DNA from 2 places in the Pseudomonas sp. MAFF 730105 genome. Region 1 is predicted to be linked to the other one. Evidence: predicted binding sites of a transcription regulator. Region 1 holds the regulator's gene; the other holds the start of a gene.
What was found. Region 1 encodes FliA, which starts transcription of late flagellar genes. Its sites were predicted from a motif close to CTAAAGTTTNNNNNNNNNNNGCCGNTAA; they were not measured.

Region 1 (7,848 bases):
CGCCATTTTGATGATCATCAACTTCGTGGTGGTCACCAAGGGTGCCGGGCGTATTTCCGAGGTGAGCGCGCGTTTCACCCTCGACGCCATGCCCGGTAAGCAAATGGCAATCGACGCCGACCTCAATGCCGGCCTGATCGATCAGAGCCAGGCCAAGCTCCGTCGTCTGGAAGTGGCCCAGGAGGCCGAGTTCTACGGCTCCATGGACGGTGCGAGCAAGTTCGTGCGAGGTGACGCCATCGCCGGCCTGCTGATCCTGTTCATCAACCTGATCGGCGGCATTGCCGTCGGTATCCTCCAGCATCAGATGAGTTTCGGTGACGCAGGCAAGGTTTACGCCTTGCTGACCATCGGTGACGGTTTGGTGGCGCAATTGCCATCACTGTTGTTATCCACAGCCGCGGCGATCATGGTGACCCGTGCTTCGGGCTCCGAAGACATGGGCAAGCAGATCGGCCGGCAGATGTTCGCATCGCCCAAGGCCCTCGCCGTGGCTGCTGGGCTGATGGCGGTGATGGGCCTGGTCCCGGGGATGCCGCACATTTCCTTCCTGAGCATGGCGGCGGTAGCGGCAGGCGGCGCCTATCTGTTCTGGAAGAAGCAGAACGCGCAGAAGGTCCAGGCATTGCAAGAGGTCAAGCGCCAGCAGGAACTGCTGCCATCGCCGGCCCGTGCCCTGGAGACCAAAGAGCTGGGCTGGGACGACGTGACTCCTATCGACATGATTGGCCTGGAAGTCGGCTATCGTCTGATTCCGTTGGTGGATCGTAACCAGGGCGGCCAACTGTTGGCGCGGATCAAGGGCGTGCGCAAGAAGCTGTCCCAGGACCTGGGCTTCCTGATGCCCACCGTGCATATCCGCGACAACCTCGACCTGGCGCCTAGCGCCTATCGCCTGACGCTGATGGGGGTGATCCTGGCCGAAGCCGAGATCTATCCGGATCGCGAACTGGCGATCAACCCGGGTCAGGTCTATGGTTCGCTCAACGGCATTACCGCCAAGGATCCAGCTTTTGGCCTGGAAGCGGTGTGGATTGAAATCAGTCAGCGGGCCCAGGCCCAGTCCCTCGGTTACACCGTGGTGGACGCCAGTACGGTAGTTGCGACCCATTTGAACCAGATTTTGTACAAGCACTCCAGCGAGCTGATCGGCCACGAAGAAGTCCAGCAACTGCTGCAGGTGCTGGCCAAAGGCTCGCCGAAACTGGCCGAAGAGCTGGTGCCGGGCGTGGTTTCGTTGTCGCAGTTGCTCAAGATTTTGCAAGCGCTACTGGCCGAACAGGTGCCGGTACGCGACATCCGCAGTATTGCCGAAGCCATCGCCAACAACGCTTCCAAGAGTCAAGATACCGCCGCCATGGTGGCCGCGGTGCGGGTCGGCGTATCCCGTGCAATCGTCCAAAGCATTGTAGGCACTGAGTCGGAGCTGCCTGTGATCACGCTGGAGCCAAGGTTGGAACAGATATTGCTCAATAGTCTTCAGAAGGCAGGACAAGGCTCGGAAGAGGGTGTTCTGCTGGAGCCGAGCATGGCCGAGAAGCTGCAACGTTCGTTGATCGAGGCAGCCCAGCGGCAAGAGATGCAAGGCCAACCGGTGATCTTGCTGGTGGCGGGTCCGATTCGTGCGATGCTTTCGCGATTCGGTCGCCTCGCGGTCCCGGGGCTGCATGTGCTGGCGTACCAGGAAATTCCGGACAACAAGCAAGTGACCATTGTTGCGACAGTAGGGCCCAACGGCTGAGGTAGTGGGTTATGCAAGTGAAGCGTTTTTTCGCCGCCGATATGCGTCAGGCCATGAAACTGGTCCGTGACGAGCTGGGCGCCGAAGCAGCCATCATCGGCAACCGCCGGATCGCCGGTGGTGTCGAGCTGACGGCGGCCCTGGACTACAAGCTGTCTGCACTGGCCCCGCGGGTTCCGAACATGGAACTTGAGGATGAGCTGCGCAAGACCCAATCGCGCATCGCCAGCGCCCAGGCCGAATTGAGCCTGCGCAGCAGCGAAGGCGAGGCTGTCGCGGGCACCAATCGTCAATTGTTTGCCGGTCAGCCATTGACCGCAGGCCTGCCGCTGACCGCTGCCGAACCGCTGATCGAGCCGACCCCGGCCGAGCCGCGTCGTCCGGCGCCGGCTCCTGCCGCACCGGCTGCCGGTATCGACCCGCGTGCGCTGGACTCGATGCGTTTCGAACTCAACAGCCTGCGCGAACTGATGGAAGTCCAGCTCGGCTCCCTGGCCTGGAACCAACTGCAAGGCAGCCGTCCGGCCCAGGCCAATCTGTGGCGCCGCCTGCAACGCATCGGCCTGTCCGGCCCGCTGGCCCGCGACCTGCTGGCGCTGATCAACGATATCCACGAGCCTCGCCAGGCTTGGCGCATGTTGCTGGCGCATCTGGCGCGGATGATCGCCACGCCGGAAGTCGAGCCGTTGGAAGAGGGCGGGGTGATTGCCATGGTCGGCCCGGCCGGCATGGGCAAGACCACCACCCTGGCCAAGCTCGCCGCCCGCTATGTACTCAAGTACGGCGCCCAGAGCATTGCCCTGGTCAGCATGGACAGCTTCCGTATCGGCGCCCAGGAGCAACTCAAGACCCTGGGCCGGATTCTCAACGTGTCGGTGACCCATGTGGATCCGGGTCAATCCCTGGCCCAGGCGCTGGAGCCTCTGTTGCGCAAACGCGTCGTGCTGATCGATACCGCAGGCCTGCAAGCCAGCGATCCAGCCCTGCGCATGCAGCTTGAAAGCCTGGCCGGGCGTGGCATCAAGTCAAAAAATTATCTCGTGTTGGCAACCACCAGCCAGAAACAGGTTCTAACCGCCGCCTACCACAGCTACAAACGCTGCGGATTGGCCGGTTGCATCCTGACCAAGCTGGACGAAACGGCAAGCCTGGGCGAGGTCTTGAGCCTGGCGATCGGTCACGATCTGCCGGTGGCGTACCTGACGGATGGACCGCGGATCCCGGATGATTTGCATCTGCCGCGTCGCCACCAACTGGTCAGCCGTGCCGTGAGTGTGCAAATGCAGGACGAACCCAGCGAAGAAGCCATGGCTGATATGTTCGCTGATATCTACCACAGCCCGACCAAGCAGGTTGGCTGAGGTAATCATGAATATTTTTTGTACCTACATCGATGGTCTGCCAGGCAATGTTCCGTATGTGAACGCGCAGCCAGTAATGTGGCCTCCGTCTAAGTAAGACAGGTAAAGAACGAACATGGGCAGCATGCATCCCGTACAGGTGATCGCGGTGACCGGCGGCAAAGGTGGCGTCGGCAAGACTAACGTGTCAGTGAACTTGTCCCTGGCTCTGGCAGAGCTTGGCCGACGGGTCATGCTGCTGGACGCCGACCTGGGCCTGGCGAACGTGGACGTGCTGCTGGGGCTCACACCCAAACGCACGCTGGCGGACGTGATCGAAGGCCGCTGCGAACTGCGTGATGTGTTGTTGCAGGGGCCGGGCGGGATTCGTATCGTGCCGGCCGCCTCCGGCACCCAGAGCATGGTTCATCTGACCCCGGCCCAGCACGCCGGTCTCATCCAGGCATTCAGCGACATTGGCGACAACCTCGATGTGCTGGTGATCGACACGGCGGCGGGTATCGGTGATTCGGTCGTCAGTTTCGTGCGTGCCGCCCAGGAAGTGCTGCTGGTGGTCTGCGACGAGCCCACCTCCATCACCGACGCCTATGCCCTGATCAAGCTCTTGAACCGTGACTACGGCATGAACCGCTTCCGCGTCCTGGCCAACATGGCCCAGAGCCCGCAGGAAGGGCGCAACCTGTTCGCCAAGTTGACCAAGGTCACCGATCGCTTCCTGGACGTTGCCCTGCAATACGTCGGCGCCGTGCCGTACGACGAGAGCGTGCGCAAGGCTGTCCAGAAGCAACGTGCCGTCTATGAAGCTTTTCCCCGTTCCAAATGCGCGCTGGCATTCAAGGCGATCGCCCAGAAGGTCGATACCTGGCCACTGCCGGCCAACCCTCGTGGGCATCTGGAGTTTTTCGTCGAGCGTCTCGTGCAACAAACAGCAGGGCCCGTGTTATGACAGCCAGCGGTTACAACCACCTCTACAAAAAATCGGCACGGGACGCCCAGTACGAGTTGATCGAGCGTTACGCGCCCCTGGTCAAGCGCATCGCCTATCACTTGCTGGCGCGGTTGCCGGCCAGTGTCCAGGTTGAAGACCTGATCCAGGCGGGCATGATCGGACTGCTCGAAGTGGCGAACAAATACGACGCGAGCAAGGGCGCCAGTTTCGAGACGTACGCCGGCATTCGCATTCGTGGCGCGATGCTCGACGAAGTCCGCAAGGGCGACTGGGCACCCCGTTCGGTGCACCGTAATACCCGCATGGTCAGTGACGCCATTCGCGCTATCGAAGCGAAAACCGGGCGAGACGCTAAAGATCATGAGGTTGCGGCCGAACTCCAGTTGAGTCTCGATGATTATTACGGGATTTTGAACGATACCTTGGGCAGCCGCCTGTTCAGTTTCGACGACCTGTTGCAGGACGGCGATCATGAAGGGCTGCACGAGGATGGCGCGAGTACTCACATGGAGCCTGCGCGTGATCTGGAAGACGAACGTTTCCAGAGCGCGCTGGCCGATGCGATTGCCAATTTGCCGGAGCGTGAGCGACTGGTCTTGGCGCTGTACTACGACGAAGAGCTGAACCTCAAGGAAATCGGTGAAGTCCTGGGGGTCAGCGAATCGCGGGTCAGTCAGTTACACAGCCAGTGCGCCGCCCGTTTGCGGGGGCGTTTGGGGGAGTGGCGAGCGCGCTGACAATCGGTGCGGGGAGGTTGCGAGCAGGGTTTGCGTGGCACGTGTTGCGCAGTCTCGATCCGTTGTGTCCCGGGCCGTTGTCGAATGCTGTACCGGATTGATTGAAATGGCGCGTTCAGGTGCTGCACGCGTTTAAGACTGCTTGGAGGTCGAATTGGACAAGAACATGAAAATCCTCATTGTTGATGACTTTTCAACGATGCGGCGGATCATAAAAAACCTGTTGCGTGACCTTGGGTTCACCAACACGGTCGAGGCCGACGATGGCACTACTGCCATCCCGGTTCTCAACAGCGGGAGCATCGACTTTCTGGTGACTGACTGGAACATGCCTGGCATGACCGGTATCGATTTGCTGCGCCATGTGCGCGCCGATGAAAAACTCAAGCACCTCCCGGTGCTGATGGTCACCGCCGAAGCCAAGCGCGAGCAGATCATCGAAGCGGCCCAAGCCGGCGTGAACGGCTATGTGGTCAAACCCTTCACGGCCCAGGCGTTGAAAGAAAAGATCGAAAAGATCTTCGAACGCATCGGTTAACGGCGCCACGGGGGAGCTATGGAGAATAACGAAGCTTCAATGGGCGATTTCGAATCGACCCTTAAAAAACATGCCCGCGAACTGGTCGAAAGCCTTGAAAAAGGTCGTTTCGGCGATGCAGTCCAGATGATCCACGAGCTCAATCAGACCCGGGATCGTGGTCTGTACCAGGAAGTCGGCAAGCTCACCCGTGAATTGCACAGCGCGATCGTCAATTTCCAGATCGATCCGAACATGCCTCAGGCCGAAGAGGTCTCGCAGATTACTGATGCGACCGAGCGGCTGTCTTACGTGGTCAAGCTGACCGAGGCCGCCGCCAACCGCACCATGGATCTGGTGGAAAGCGCGACGCCGCTGGTCAATGGCCTGGGCGACGAAGCCCAGGCCTTGAGCGCCGACTGGGGCCGTTTCATGCGTCGTGAGGTCGGGGCGGAAGAATTCCGGGACCTGGCTCGTCGGGTTGACGGTTTTCTGACACGCAGCAGCGCCGATAACCGCGCGGTCGCAAGCAACCTCAACGATATTCTGCTGGCTCAGGACTATCAGGACCTGACCGGGCAGGTGATCAAGCGCGTCACCCAATTGGTTACCGAAGTCGAAAGCAATCTGCTCAAACTGGTGTTGATGGCCAGCCAGGTCGACCGCTTTGCGGGCATCGAACACGACCGTGAGGCGATGCTTGCTGAAAAAGATCCACAAAAACATCTCTCTCAGGGTGAAGGTCCGCAAATTCATGCCGATAAAAGAGAAGACGTTATGTCCGGTCAGGACGATGTGGACGATTTGCTGTCCAGCCTTGGATTTTAGCCCTGTTTTAGGAGCACCCCATTAATGAGCTTCGGCGCCGATGAAGAGATCCTTCAGGATTTCCTGGTTGAGGCCGGCGAGATTCTAGAGCAACTCTCCGAGCAATTGGTCGAGCTGGAAAGCCGACCGGATGATGCGGATCTGCTCAATGCAATCTTTCGCGGTTTCCACACTGTAAAAGGAGGCGCCGGCTTCCTTCAGCTCAACGAGCTGGTGGAGTGCTGCCACATTGCCGAGAACGTGTTCGACATCCTGCGTAAGGGTGAGCGTCGCGTGGATTCGGAATTGATGGACGTGGTGCTTGAAGCGCTGGATGCGGTCAACAGCATGTTCAGCGAGGTGCGTGATCGTTCGCCGATTACCGCTGCTACTCCAGAGTTGCTCGCCGCGCTGTCGCGCCTGGCCGAGCCGCAATCGGCAGACGAAGCCGCTCCGGTCGAAACCGTGGTTGAAGAACCCGTTGTCGAGGAGCCAGTCGCCGAGGAATCGGGCGATATTACCGATAACGAATTCGAACAGTTGCTGGACTCCCTGAGTGCCGTCAAGGCCGAAGCTCAGGCCCAGGCTCCTGTAGCTGCCGCGCCCGCCGATGCGGGTGCGGCCAGCGATGAAATCACCGATGCGGAGTTCGAGTCGCTGCTCGATCAACTCCATGGCAAGGGCCAGTTCGCCGTCGATGCGGTCGTCCCGCCGACAGCTCCTGCCGCGCCGAAAGCCGCGGGCGACAGCTCAGACATTACCGACGATGAATTCGAAGCCTTGCTCGACCAGTTGCATGGCAAGGGTACTTTTGCCGTTGACGCCCTGGAGTCGGCCATTGCCTCTTCGCCGGCTCCGAGCAAGCCTGCTGCGGCCGCGGCCGGTAGCGACCTGATCACCGATCAGGAGTTCGAGTCCCTGCTCGACGATCTGCACGGCAAAGGCAAGTTCAGCGAAGTCGGCGCGGCCTCTGCTGCGCCAACTGCCGCGCCGGCCGCCAAGGCCGCGCCAAAACCCGCCGCCAAGGCGCCGGAGTCCAAGGCCGAGACACCTGCTCCCGCACCCAAGCCAGCAGCTGCCGCCGCGCCTGCACCTGCCCGTGCACCGGCCGCGTCGGCGTCTGCACCGGCGGAAAAACCGACCAGTGAAGCCGAGACCACCGTTCGGGTCGACACCGCGCGCCTGGACGAGATCATGAACATGGTCGGTGAACTGGTGCTGGTGCGTAACCGTCTGGTGCGCCTGGGCCTCAATAGCCAGGACGAAGCCATGTCCAAGGCCGTGTCGAACCTCGACGTGGTCACGGCCGATCTGCAGACCGCGGTCATGAAGACCCGGATGCAGCCGATCAAGAAAGTCTTCGGGCGCTTCCCGCGCCTGGTACGTGACCTGGCTCGCCAGCTCAAGAAAGAAATCAACCTGGAACTGGTGGGTGAAGAAACCGACCTCGACAAGAACCTTGTCGAGGCCCTGGCAGACCCGCTGGTCCACTTGGTGCGCAACGCGGTCGACCATGGTATCGAGTCGCCGGAAGAGCGCGAAGCCGCAGGCAAGGTTCGTAGCGGCAAGGTGATCCTGGCCGCCGAGCAGGAGGGCGACCACATCCTGCTGTCGATCTCCGACGACGGCAAAGGCATGGACCCCGAGGTGCTGCGCGCCATCGCCGTCAAACGCGGCGTGATGGACAAGGACGCCGCCGACCGCCTGAGCGACACCGAGTGCTACAACCTGATCTT
Region 2 (7,848 bases), 1.3 Mb from region 1:
CGTTCGACTTGCGGGACATTGAAGCCCATTCCGTCATCCACCACCGTCAGGCGCAAGGATTGAGCGGAGCCAAACAAGGTGATAGCGACACGTTTCGCCCCAGCGTGGCGTTCGATATTGGTCAGGGCTTCCTGGGCAATGCGGAATAGCGAGACCGGGGCGCCATTCTCCAGCCGGCAATCGAACTCATTGCTTCGGTAGGATACCTCCAGGCCGCTGCGCTGTTCGAATTCGGCCGCGAGCTGGCCGATGGCGGCGGGCAGGCCCAGGGTGTCGAGCAGGGAAGAGCGCAAGTCGTGGGAGATGTTGCGGATTTCACCGATGGCTTCTCCCAGTCGATCCGTTGCGTTCTTGAGGATGCCCAGGCCGTTTTCCTGGCCGTTTTCGAGCACATGACTGGCCAGCTCGAACTGGAATTTGATCGACACCAGCAGCTGGCTGATGCCGTCGTGGAGCTCGCGGGATACCCGCGAGCGTTCCTCCTCCTGCAGGCTGACAATGCGCTGGTTCAGCCGCTGCAGTTTTTTGTCGGCCAGGCGATGTTCGCTCACGTTGAGGGTCATGCCGCCAGCGAAGACCAGCAGGACCGCCACCAGTGCGATGGCGGCAATGGCCTGCATGGTGGTGTGGATGCCTTGGGCGACTTCATCCCGTGCCTGCTGGGTGGCGCGCTCGACATCTTCCAGGTAGATCCCGGTGCCAAGCATCCAGCCCCACCGATCCAGCATCACCACGTAGGCCAATTTTTCGGTCACCTGGCCGGAGGACGGTTTGTTCCAGGCGTAGCGCTGGAAACCTTCGCCGGTCTCGGCGCTTTTGATCAATGCCTGGATGACAGGCAGGCCGTGAGGATCCTTCATGTCCCAGAGGTATTTGCCCACCAGCTCCGACTGGCGCGCGTGCATCAGGCTGCGGCCCTGGCGGTCATACACGAAGAAATAGCCGTTGATGCCGAAGCTGAGCTTGCGCAGTTCTTCGAGCACCTGCTGCTGTGCGTGTTCGTCGCCAAGGCCACCGTTGTACAGCGGAGCGATCAGGCTCTGCGCCATCTCGACGTAGTTCTTCAGCTCGGCGCGCTTGCTGGCCAGGATGCTGTCTTCGATCAGTTGTGCCTGTTGGTCGCCCAACTGGCGGTTGAGCGAGATCACCAGCGCGCAGATGACAGCAATCGCCAGGACCAGGGGCAGGATCCCGAGGGCGACGATTTTGTGTTTGAGCAGCATCTGTACTCCTGCCAGGGCCTGACGGGGGGAGGTGGATGGTCGGCATCATATGCCAAACATAAAGTCTGTGGGAGCGAGCCTGCTCGCGATGACGGTGTGTCAGATGACATTGATGCTGAATGATCCAACGCCATCGCGAGCAGGCTCGCTCCCACAGGGAGAAGTAGGCGGGGGCATCTACGTAGTACTACGGATTTATTTATTGACGATGTACAGGGATATTGGGCCCGCTCCGAATAGCCGGGGCATACTATAAAAACAATCGCCGCAGTCCACTGGACCTCGGCAGGAGACACGCAATGACAACCCGTCTGGTTAAACACCTTGCCTGGTTTGCCGTGGCTGTTCTGGGAGCCTGTGCGTTGAGTGTCGTGGCCTTGCGCCGCGGCGAACCCATCAACGCCCTCTGGATCGTCGTCGCAGCCGTGGCCATCTACCTGGTCGCCTACCGCTACTACAGCCTCTTCATCGCCAACAACGTGATGCAACTCGATGCGCGCCGGGCCACCCCTGCCGTGCTCAACAACGATGGCCTGGACTTCGTCCCGACCAACAAGCACATCCTCTTCGGTCACCACTTCGCCGCCATTGCCGGCGCGGGGCCGCTGGTCGGGCCGGTTCTGGCGGCGCAGATGGGCTACCTGCCCGGCACGCTCTGGCTGATCGCCGGCGTGGTGCTGGCGGGGGCCGTGCAGGACTTCATGATCCTGTTCCTGTCCACCCGTCGTAACGGTCGTTCCCTGGGCGACATGGTCCGCGAGGAAATGGGCCGCATCCCCGGCACCATCGCGCTGTTCGGCTGCTTCCTGATCATGATCATCATCCTCGCGGTGCTGGCGCTGATCGTGGTCAAGGCCCTGGCCGAGAGCCCTTGGGGGATTTTCACGGTGATGGCGACCATCCCGATCGCGATGTTCATGGGCGTCTACATGCGTTACATCCGCCCGGGCCGCATCGGTGAAATCTCGCTGATCGGCGTGCTGTTGCTGCTGGGCTCGATCTGGCTGGGCGGGCAGATCGCCGCCGACCCGGTCTGGGCCAAGGCCTTCAGCTTCACCGGGATCCAGATCACCTGGATGCTGATCGGCTACGGTTTCGTCGCGGCGGTGCTGCCGGTGTGGCTGATCCTGGCCCCGCGGGACTACCTGTCGACCTTCCTCAAGATCGGCACCATCGTCGCCCTGGCGATCGGTATCCTGATCACCATGCCCGAGCTGAAAATGCCGGCGCTGACCCAGTTCACCAACGGCCTGGGCCCGGTGTGGAAGGGCGGGCTGTTCCCGTTCCTGTTCATCACCATCGCCTGCGGCGCGGTCTCGGGCTTCCATGCGCTGATCTCCTCGGGCACCACGCCCAAGCTGCTGGACAACGAAACCAACGCCCGCTACATCGGCTACGGCGGCATGCTGATGGAGTCCTTCGTGGCGATCATGGCGATGGTCGCCGCGTCGGTGATCGAGCCGGGCGTGTACTTCGCCATGAACAGCCCGGCGGCGGTGGTCGGCGGTGACGTCGTGGCCGTGGCCCAGACCATCAGTGGCTGGGGCTTTGCCATCACCCCGGACGCGCTGCAGGCGGTTGCCCGGGACATTGGCGAAACCACCGTCCTGGCCCGTGCCGGCGGTGCGCCGACCCTGGCGGTCGGTATCGCGCAGATCCTGCACTCGGTGCTGCCGGGTGAGAACACCATGGCGTTCTGGTACCACTTCGCGATCCTGTTCGAAGCGTTGTTCATCCTCACCGCGGTAGACGCCGGCACCCGTGCCGGGCGGTTCATGCTGCAGGACCTGCTGGGCTCGTTCGTGCCCTCGCTCAAGCGCACCGAATCCTGGACCGCCAACCTGATCGCCACCGCCGGTTGCGTGGCCCTGTGGGGCTACCTGCTGTACCAGGGCGTGATCGATCCGCTGGGTGGCATCAACACCTTGTGGCCACTGTTCGGTATCTCCAACCAGATGCTGGCCGGTATCGCCCTGATGCTCGGCACCGTGGTGCTGATCAAGATGAAGCGCCAGCGCTACATCTGGGTCACGCTGCTACCGGCGGCCTGGCTGCTGATCTGCACCACCACGGCGGGCCTGATCAAGCTGTTCGACGCCAACCCGGCGATCGGCTTCCTGGCCCTGGCGCGCAAATACAACGACGCCCTGGCGGCCGGCCAGATCCTGGCCCCGGCCAAGAGCGTCGAGCAGATGCAGCACGTGGTCTTCAATGCCTACACCAACGCCACGCTGACGGTGCTGTTCCTGTTCGTGGTGCTCAGCATCCTGTTCTACGCGCTCAAGGTCGGTGTTGCCGCCTGGGGCACGAAAGAACGCACGGATAAAGAAGCGCCATTCCAGGCCCTGCCGGACGCCTGACACGAGGGTTGCAACGATGTTCAATGACTTGAGTCGCCTCGGTAAATACCTCGGTCAGGCCGCCCGCCTGATGGTCGGCATGCCCGACTACGACAACTACGTCGAGCACATGCAAACCAAGCACCCGGACAAACCGGTGATGGACTACGAGGCGTTCTTCCGCGAACGCCAAGAGGCCCGTTACGGTGGCAAGGGTGGGCCGAAGTGCTGTTGACCCGACGGCCCTGAGGTCATCCCCCTGTGGAAGCGAGCCTGTGGGAGCAAGGCTTGCCCGCGATAGCATCGCCTCGGTATCACTGTAGACCGAGGCGCCTGCATCGCGGGCAAGCCTTGCTCCCACAGTATTATTTGGCGGGCTTGGGATGTGTGCCTGTCACCGAGTCCCTGTGGGAGCGAGCCTGCTCGCGATGGCGTACTATCAGTCGATATCGATATTGGTTGATCCACCGCTATCGCGACCAAGGTCTGTTGCTGGCTCACGCTCACTCCGCCAGCAACACCGCCGCGTCGAACCCCACCCGCAGATTGCCCCAATGGCGGCCGCCGAAGAAGAACGGTACGTCGATCTCGGTCATGATTTCCCCGGTGTCGCGCAGGTAGGTCTGGAGCAGGAAGCGCTGGACGTTGCCCGCTGCGCGCAGGCCGATCGGGTCGTTGAAGATCCGTTTGTTGCGACACACCGGCAGGTCGACGGCGTGGTCGCCGGTGGGTGGCTTCGAGACCCAGCTGTTGTTCACCGGGCAGTAGCCCTTGGTGTCGACGATGAACGAGACCTTGCCGCCCGGTGTGCTGCGGGTGAGGGTGTCGCAGGCTTCCTGGCAGACCTGGGCAAAACGTTCGGTGTAGCCGGTCATGTACTGCTTGGGATCGGTGCCGGGGACCAGTTGGTAATTCTGGTCGAACAGGTTGAGACCCTCGCGTTGCAACGCCTCCAGGCGCACCTGGAGCGTGTCGCGGCACTGGCTGGCTCGGGTGATGGCGGCATCCAGCTTGCCGTGGCCGAGCACGAACCGGCCCAGCAGCGCTTGCACCCGTTCGGCGACACCGGACAGGTCACGGGTGGCGGTCGCCGAATGCTGCATGCGCTGATCGATCGACTGGCTGTCGGCGTGGATCTGGGTGACCCGTTCATTGATGCCGGTGTTGGCATCGGCGAACTGCTGGATATGATCGGCGATGTCGGCCAGCTTGCCGTTGGTGGATTCGAAATCGACGATCATGCTCTCGAAATGGCCGGAGGCACGCTCCACGACTTTTTGGGTTTCCCGGGCGCTGTGGCTGATCTGGGTGGTCTGTTCATGGGTGGAACCGACTTCTTCGAGCATGGCATCGATGTTGCGCGAGATGTCGTCCGTGGCCCGGCTGACGTTCTGCGCCAGGGTTCGCACTTCATCGGCCACCACGGCGAAACCCCGGCCGCTCTCGCCGGCACGGGCGGCTTCGATGGCGGCGTTGAGGGCCAGCAGGTTGGTCTGGGCAGAGATCTGCTGGATCAGCCCGACGATGGACTTGATGCTCGAAGAACGTTGGTTCAAGGCCCCCACCAGGGTGGCGAATTCATTGAGGCTGCCGGCGATTTCGCCGATGTTGCCGGTCACTTCCAGCAACTCGGCATAGGAATCGCGGGCCATGCTCAGGTTCTGCGCGGTGGTGCTGGAGATGCCCTGGGTCTGGCGCGAGACTTCTTCGATACGGTCCACGGCGGAGTTGCTCTGCTCCATCACTTCCTTGGCGAAGCGTGCCTGGTGGGTGGCGCTGTCGCTGGAGTCGCTGATGTTCTTGAGCGAGCGCGCCGACTCGACGGCGATGTGCACGGTGAGCGCCTGGACGTTACTGATGATTTCCCGTTGCTTGGCCAGGAAACGGTTGCAGGTGCTGGCCAGTACGCGAATTTCGTCATGGGTCACCAGCGGCAGGTCCCTGGACAAGTCGCCTTCGCCATTGGCGATCTCCTCCAGTGCCCGGGTCATGGCGGTGACAGGGCGTACGATGAGATGGCGAAAGTACCAGACCATGAAGCTGATCATGCCCAGCGTCAGGAGCGCACCGAACAGCAGGGCCTGGGTCAGGCTGTCGAGCCGGCCCTCGATCTGCCCCAGCAGGGCGGCGTCGAGCTGCGCGTTGCGCAACTGCGTCACAATGTCGGTACGGGCGCTAAGGGCCACCCAGTACAACAACCCGCTGACGACGACAAGCAGGAAAAGGCTTGAGAGTTTCTTGGTGAGCGTATCGAAAAATTGCATTTCGATGGACTCGTACAAAGCCTTCAACGTCTGCATGCCATAGCTCCTGGGCAAAAAAACCTCTCAATGGAATACATTCGACCGCGAGGGCCAAAGCTTTAGCGATTTTGGGCGTTTTGATATTACTGCGCTCGTTTGGTGTACAGCGCTTGTGGGAGCGAGCCTGTTCGCGATTTCTGTTTCATCGCAAGCCCCCTGTGGACCCAGGATGTATTCGAACTGTCCACGACGGACATCCAGGGCAGTCGCGACGTTCTGACCGCGCTGCGCTGAAACGAAAAATGCCCGGACCTGCGTCCGCAATACTGTTCACTTAATGAAGTGACTGAATCTGTGGCGAGGGGATAAATCCCCTTGCCACAATGAACCCGCAAGTCTTGAGTGAATAGCGTCAGGACCTGAGTCCGGGCATTTTCATTTAGAACCAATGCTGCATAAGTCGTAGAGTCTTGAGCCACGTCATGACTGACGCAGGCCCTGCGCGATGACGGCATAAAGTGGCTCCGCCATCGGTCTGAAATATCTCTTACCTGTAAAGTCTTACAGTGGTTATCCCTCGCTCAGAGAGGGATAAATAACACGCCCTTTCATGCCCGTCTGCATGAGAGGTATCAAGCTTTATTGTCGGCAGGCTATTGAGCCAGAGCCTGACAATATGAAGCTTGGCGAAGAAACGCTGCCAACAAACGCGCAGCGGTCGTCAGATACGGCTGGGATTTACCAGCGAGTTCAACTGAAGTGTTTAATGGTAGGAGGATTCATCATGATGTATCCCCTTAGAGTATGGGTTTGCAAAGACGATTTCGGAAGCGAGGTGCTGGACGAATACAATCATGGCGTTCACGAAGGAGTTGTTACGTTAATCAACAAAATTCGCAGCAGACATCCCGAGATAGACCCAGATCATCGGTACCATCTATATCCTCAACTCAAGGATGGCAGACCAGGGACAAGGCCGGCCAGTAACGCGCTCTCCGAAGACGGTATTACCTTTCTAGAGGATTGCGGCGTCGATCAGACTGATCAACTCTTTTATCGACCTTAGGTTTAACAAAAAATACATCGCCTCGTTCGATACAGCCATCATCCTTTGAATGTTCAGAAAAGGGTGATGGCTGTTTTTCAGTTAATCATCTACTCCGCACACGGTGACTGCTCGCGGTATGGGTATAGACTTCCCCATTTCAGAGCACTCAGTGCTTATCGCCCATCTCCTTGCTACCACTTGGCTTGCACACAGGGGTTAGCCGTGGCAACAAGGTCTTGAAAAGGATTTACTGGGAATCATTCTCAAAGTATATTCGCTCGCATTAACGTTCCCCTGTGAGTGCCGCGTCTTGAATCGTTCCACCCCTCCCGCGAATCGCAACGTCTTCATCAAGTGTGTATTGCCGACTTTGTCCTGCTGTTTCATCGCAAGCCCCCTGTGGGCCCAGGACGTACTCGAACTGCCCACCACGGACATCCAGGGCAGCCGTATCACTCAAGATGAGGGCTACACGGCGTCGCAAGCCAGTACGGCGAGCAAGAGCGATGTACCGATCAAGGAAGAGGCGCAATCGATCAATGTGGTGACCCAGCAGACGCTGGACGATTATCAGGTGCGCTCCCTGGGAGACGCGATGAAGTTCGTCAGCGGCGTTAGCCAGGGCAATACCTTGGGCGGTTCGCGGGACTCGCTGATCAAGCGTGGTTTCGGCACCAACGACGATGGCTCGATCCTGCGCGACGGCGTGCGTTCGAACCTGGGGCACAACTTCAGTGCCACCACCGAGCGGGTCGAAGTGCTCAAGGGCCCGGCCTCGATGCTGTACGGCGCGCTGGAGCCTGGCGGTTTGATCAACGTCATCAGCAAAAAGCCCGAATACACCCAAAGCACCACGCTAAGCGGCTCGGCCTATAGCGAAGGCGGCGGCACCATGGCGGTGGACACCACCGGGCCGCTGGGCGATACCGGGCTGGCGTATCGGCTGATTGCCGAGCGTGGTCATGAAGATTACTGGCGCAACTACGGCGTGAATG

Region 2: PCOSP_RS13990 (methyl-accepting chemotaxis protein) is a predicted target of FliA. The motif match lies at 5,901-5,928, and genes of this name have one in related genera.

Annotation. Positions count from the first base shown of each region.
Region 1 covers NZ_AP018438.1:1,898,830-1,906,677, forward strand. Annotated here, with positions in the region: gene flhA (flagellar biosynthesis protein FlhA) at 1-1,741, shown strand, start outside; gene flhF (flagellar biosynthesis protein FlhF) at 1,753-3,102, shown strand; gene fleN (flagellar synthesis regulator FleN) at 3,218-4,048, shown strand; gene fliA (RNA polymerase sigma factor FliA) at 4,045-4,788, shown strand; gene PCOSP_RS08490 (chemotaxis response regulator CheY) at 4,955-5,326, shown strand; gene PCOSP_RS08495 (protein phosphatase CheZ) at 5,345-6,133, shown strand; gene PCOSP_RS08500 (chemotaxis protein CheA) at 6,158-7,848, shown strand, end outside.
Region 2 covers NZ_AP018438.1:3,170,380-3,178,227, forward strand. Annotated here, with positions in the region: gene PCOSP_RS13975 (cache domain-containing protein) at 1-1,223, opposite strand, end outside; gene PCOSP_RS13980 (carbon starvation CstA family protein) at 1,523-3,583, shown strand; gene PCOSP_RS13985 (YbdD/YjiX family protein) at 3,600-3,797, shown strand; gene PCOSP_RS13990 (methyl-accepting chemotaxis protein) at 4,066-5,862, opposite strand; gene PCOSP_RS13995 (TonB-dependent siderophore receptor) at 7,164-7,848, shown strand, end outside.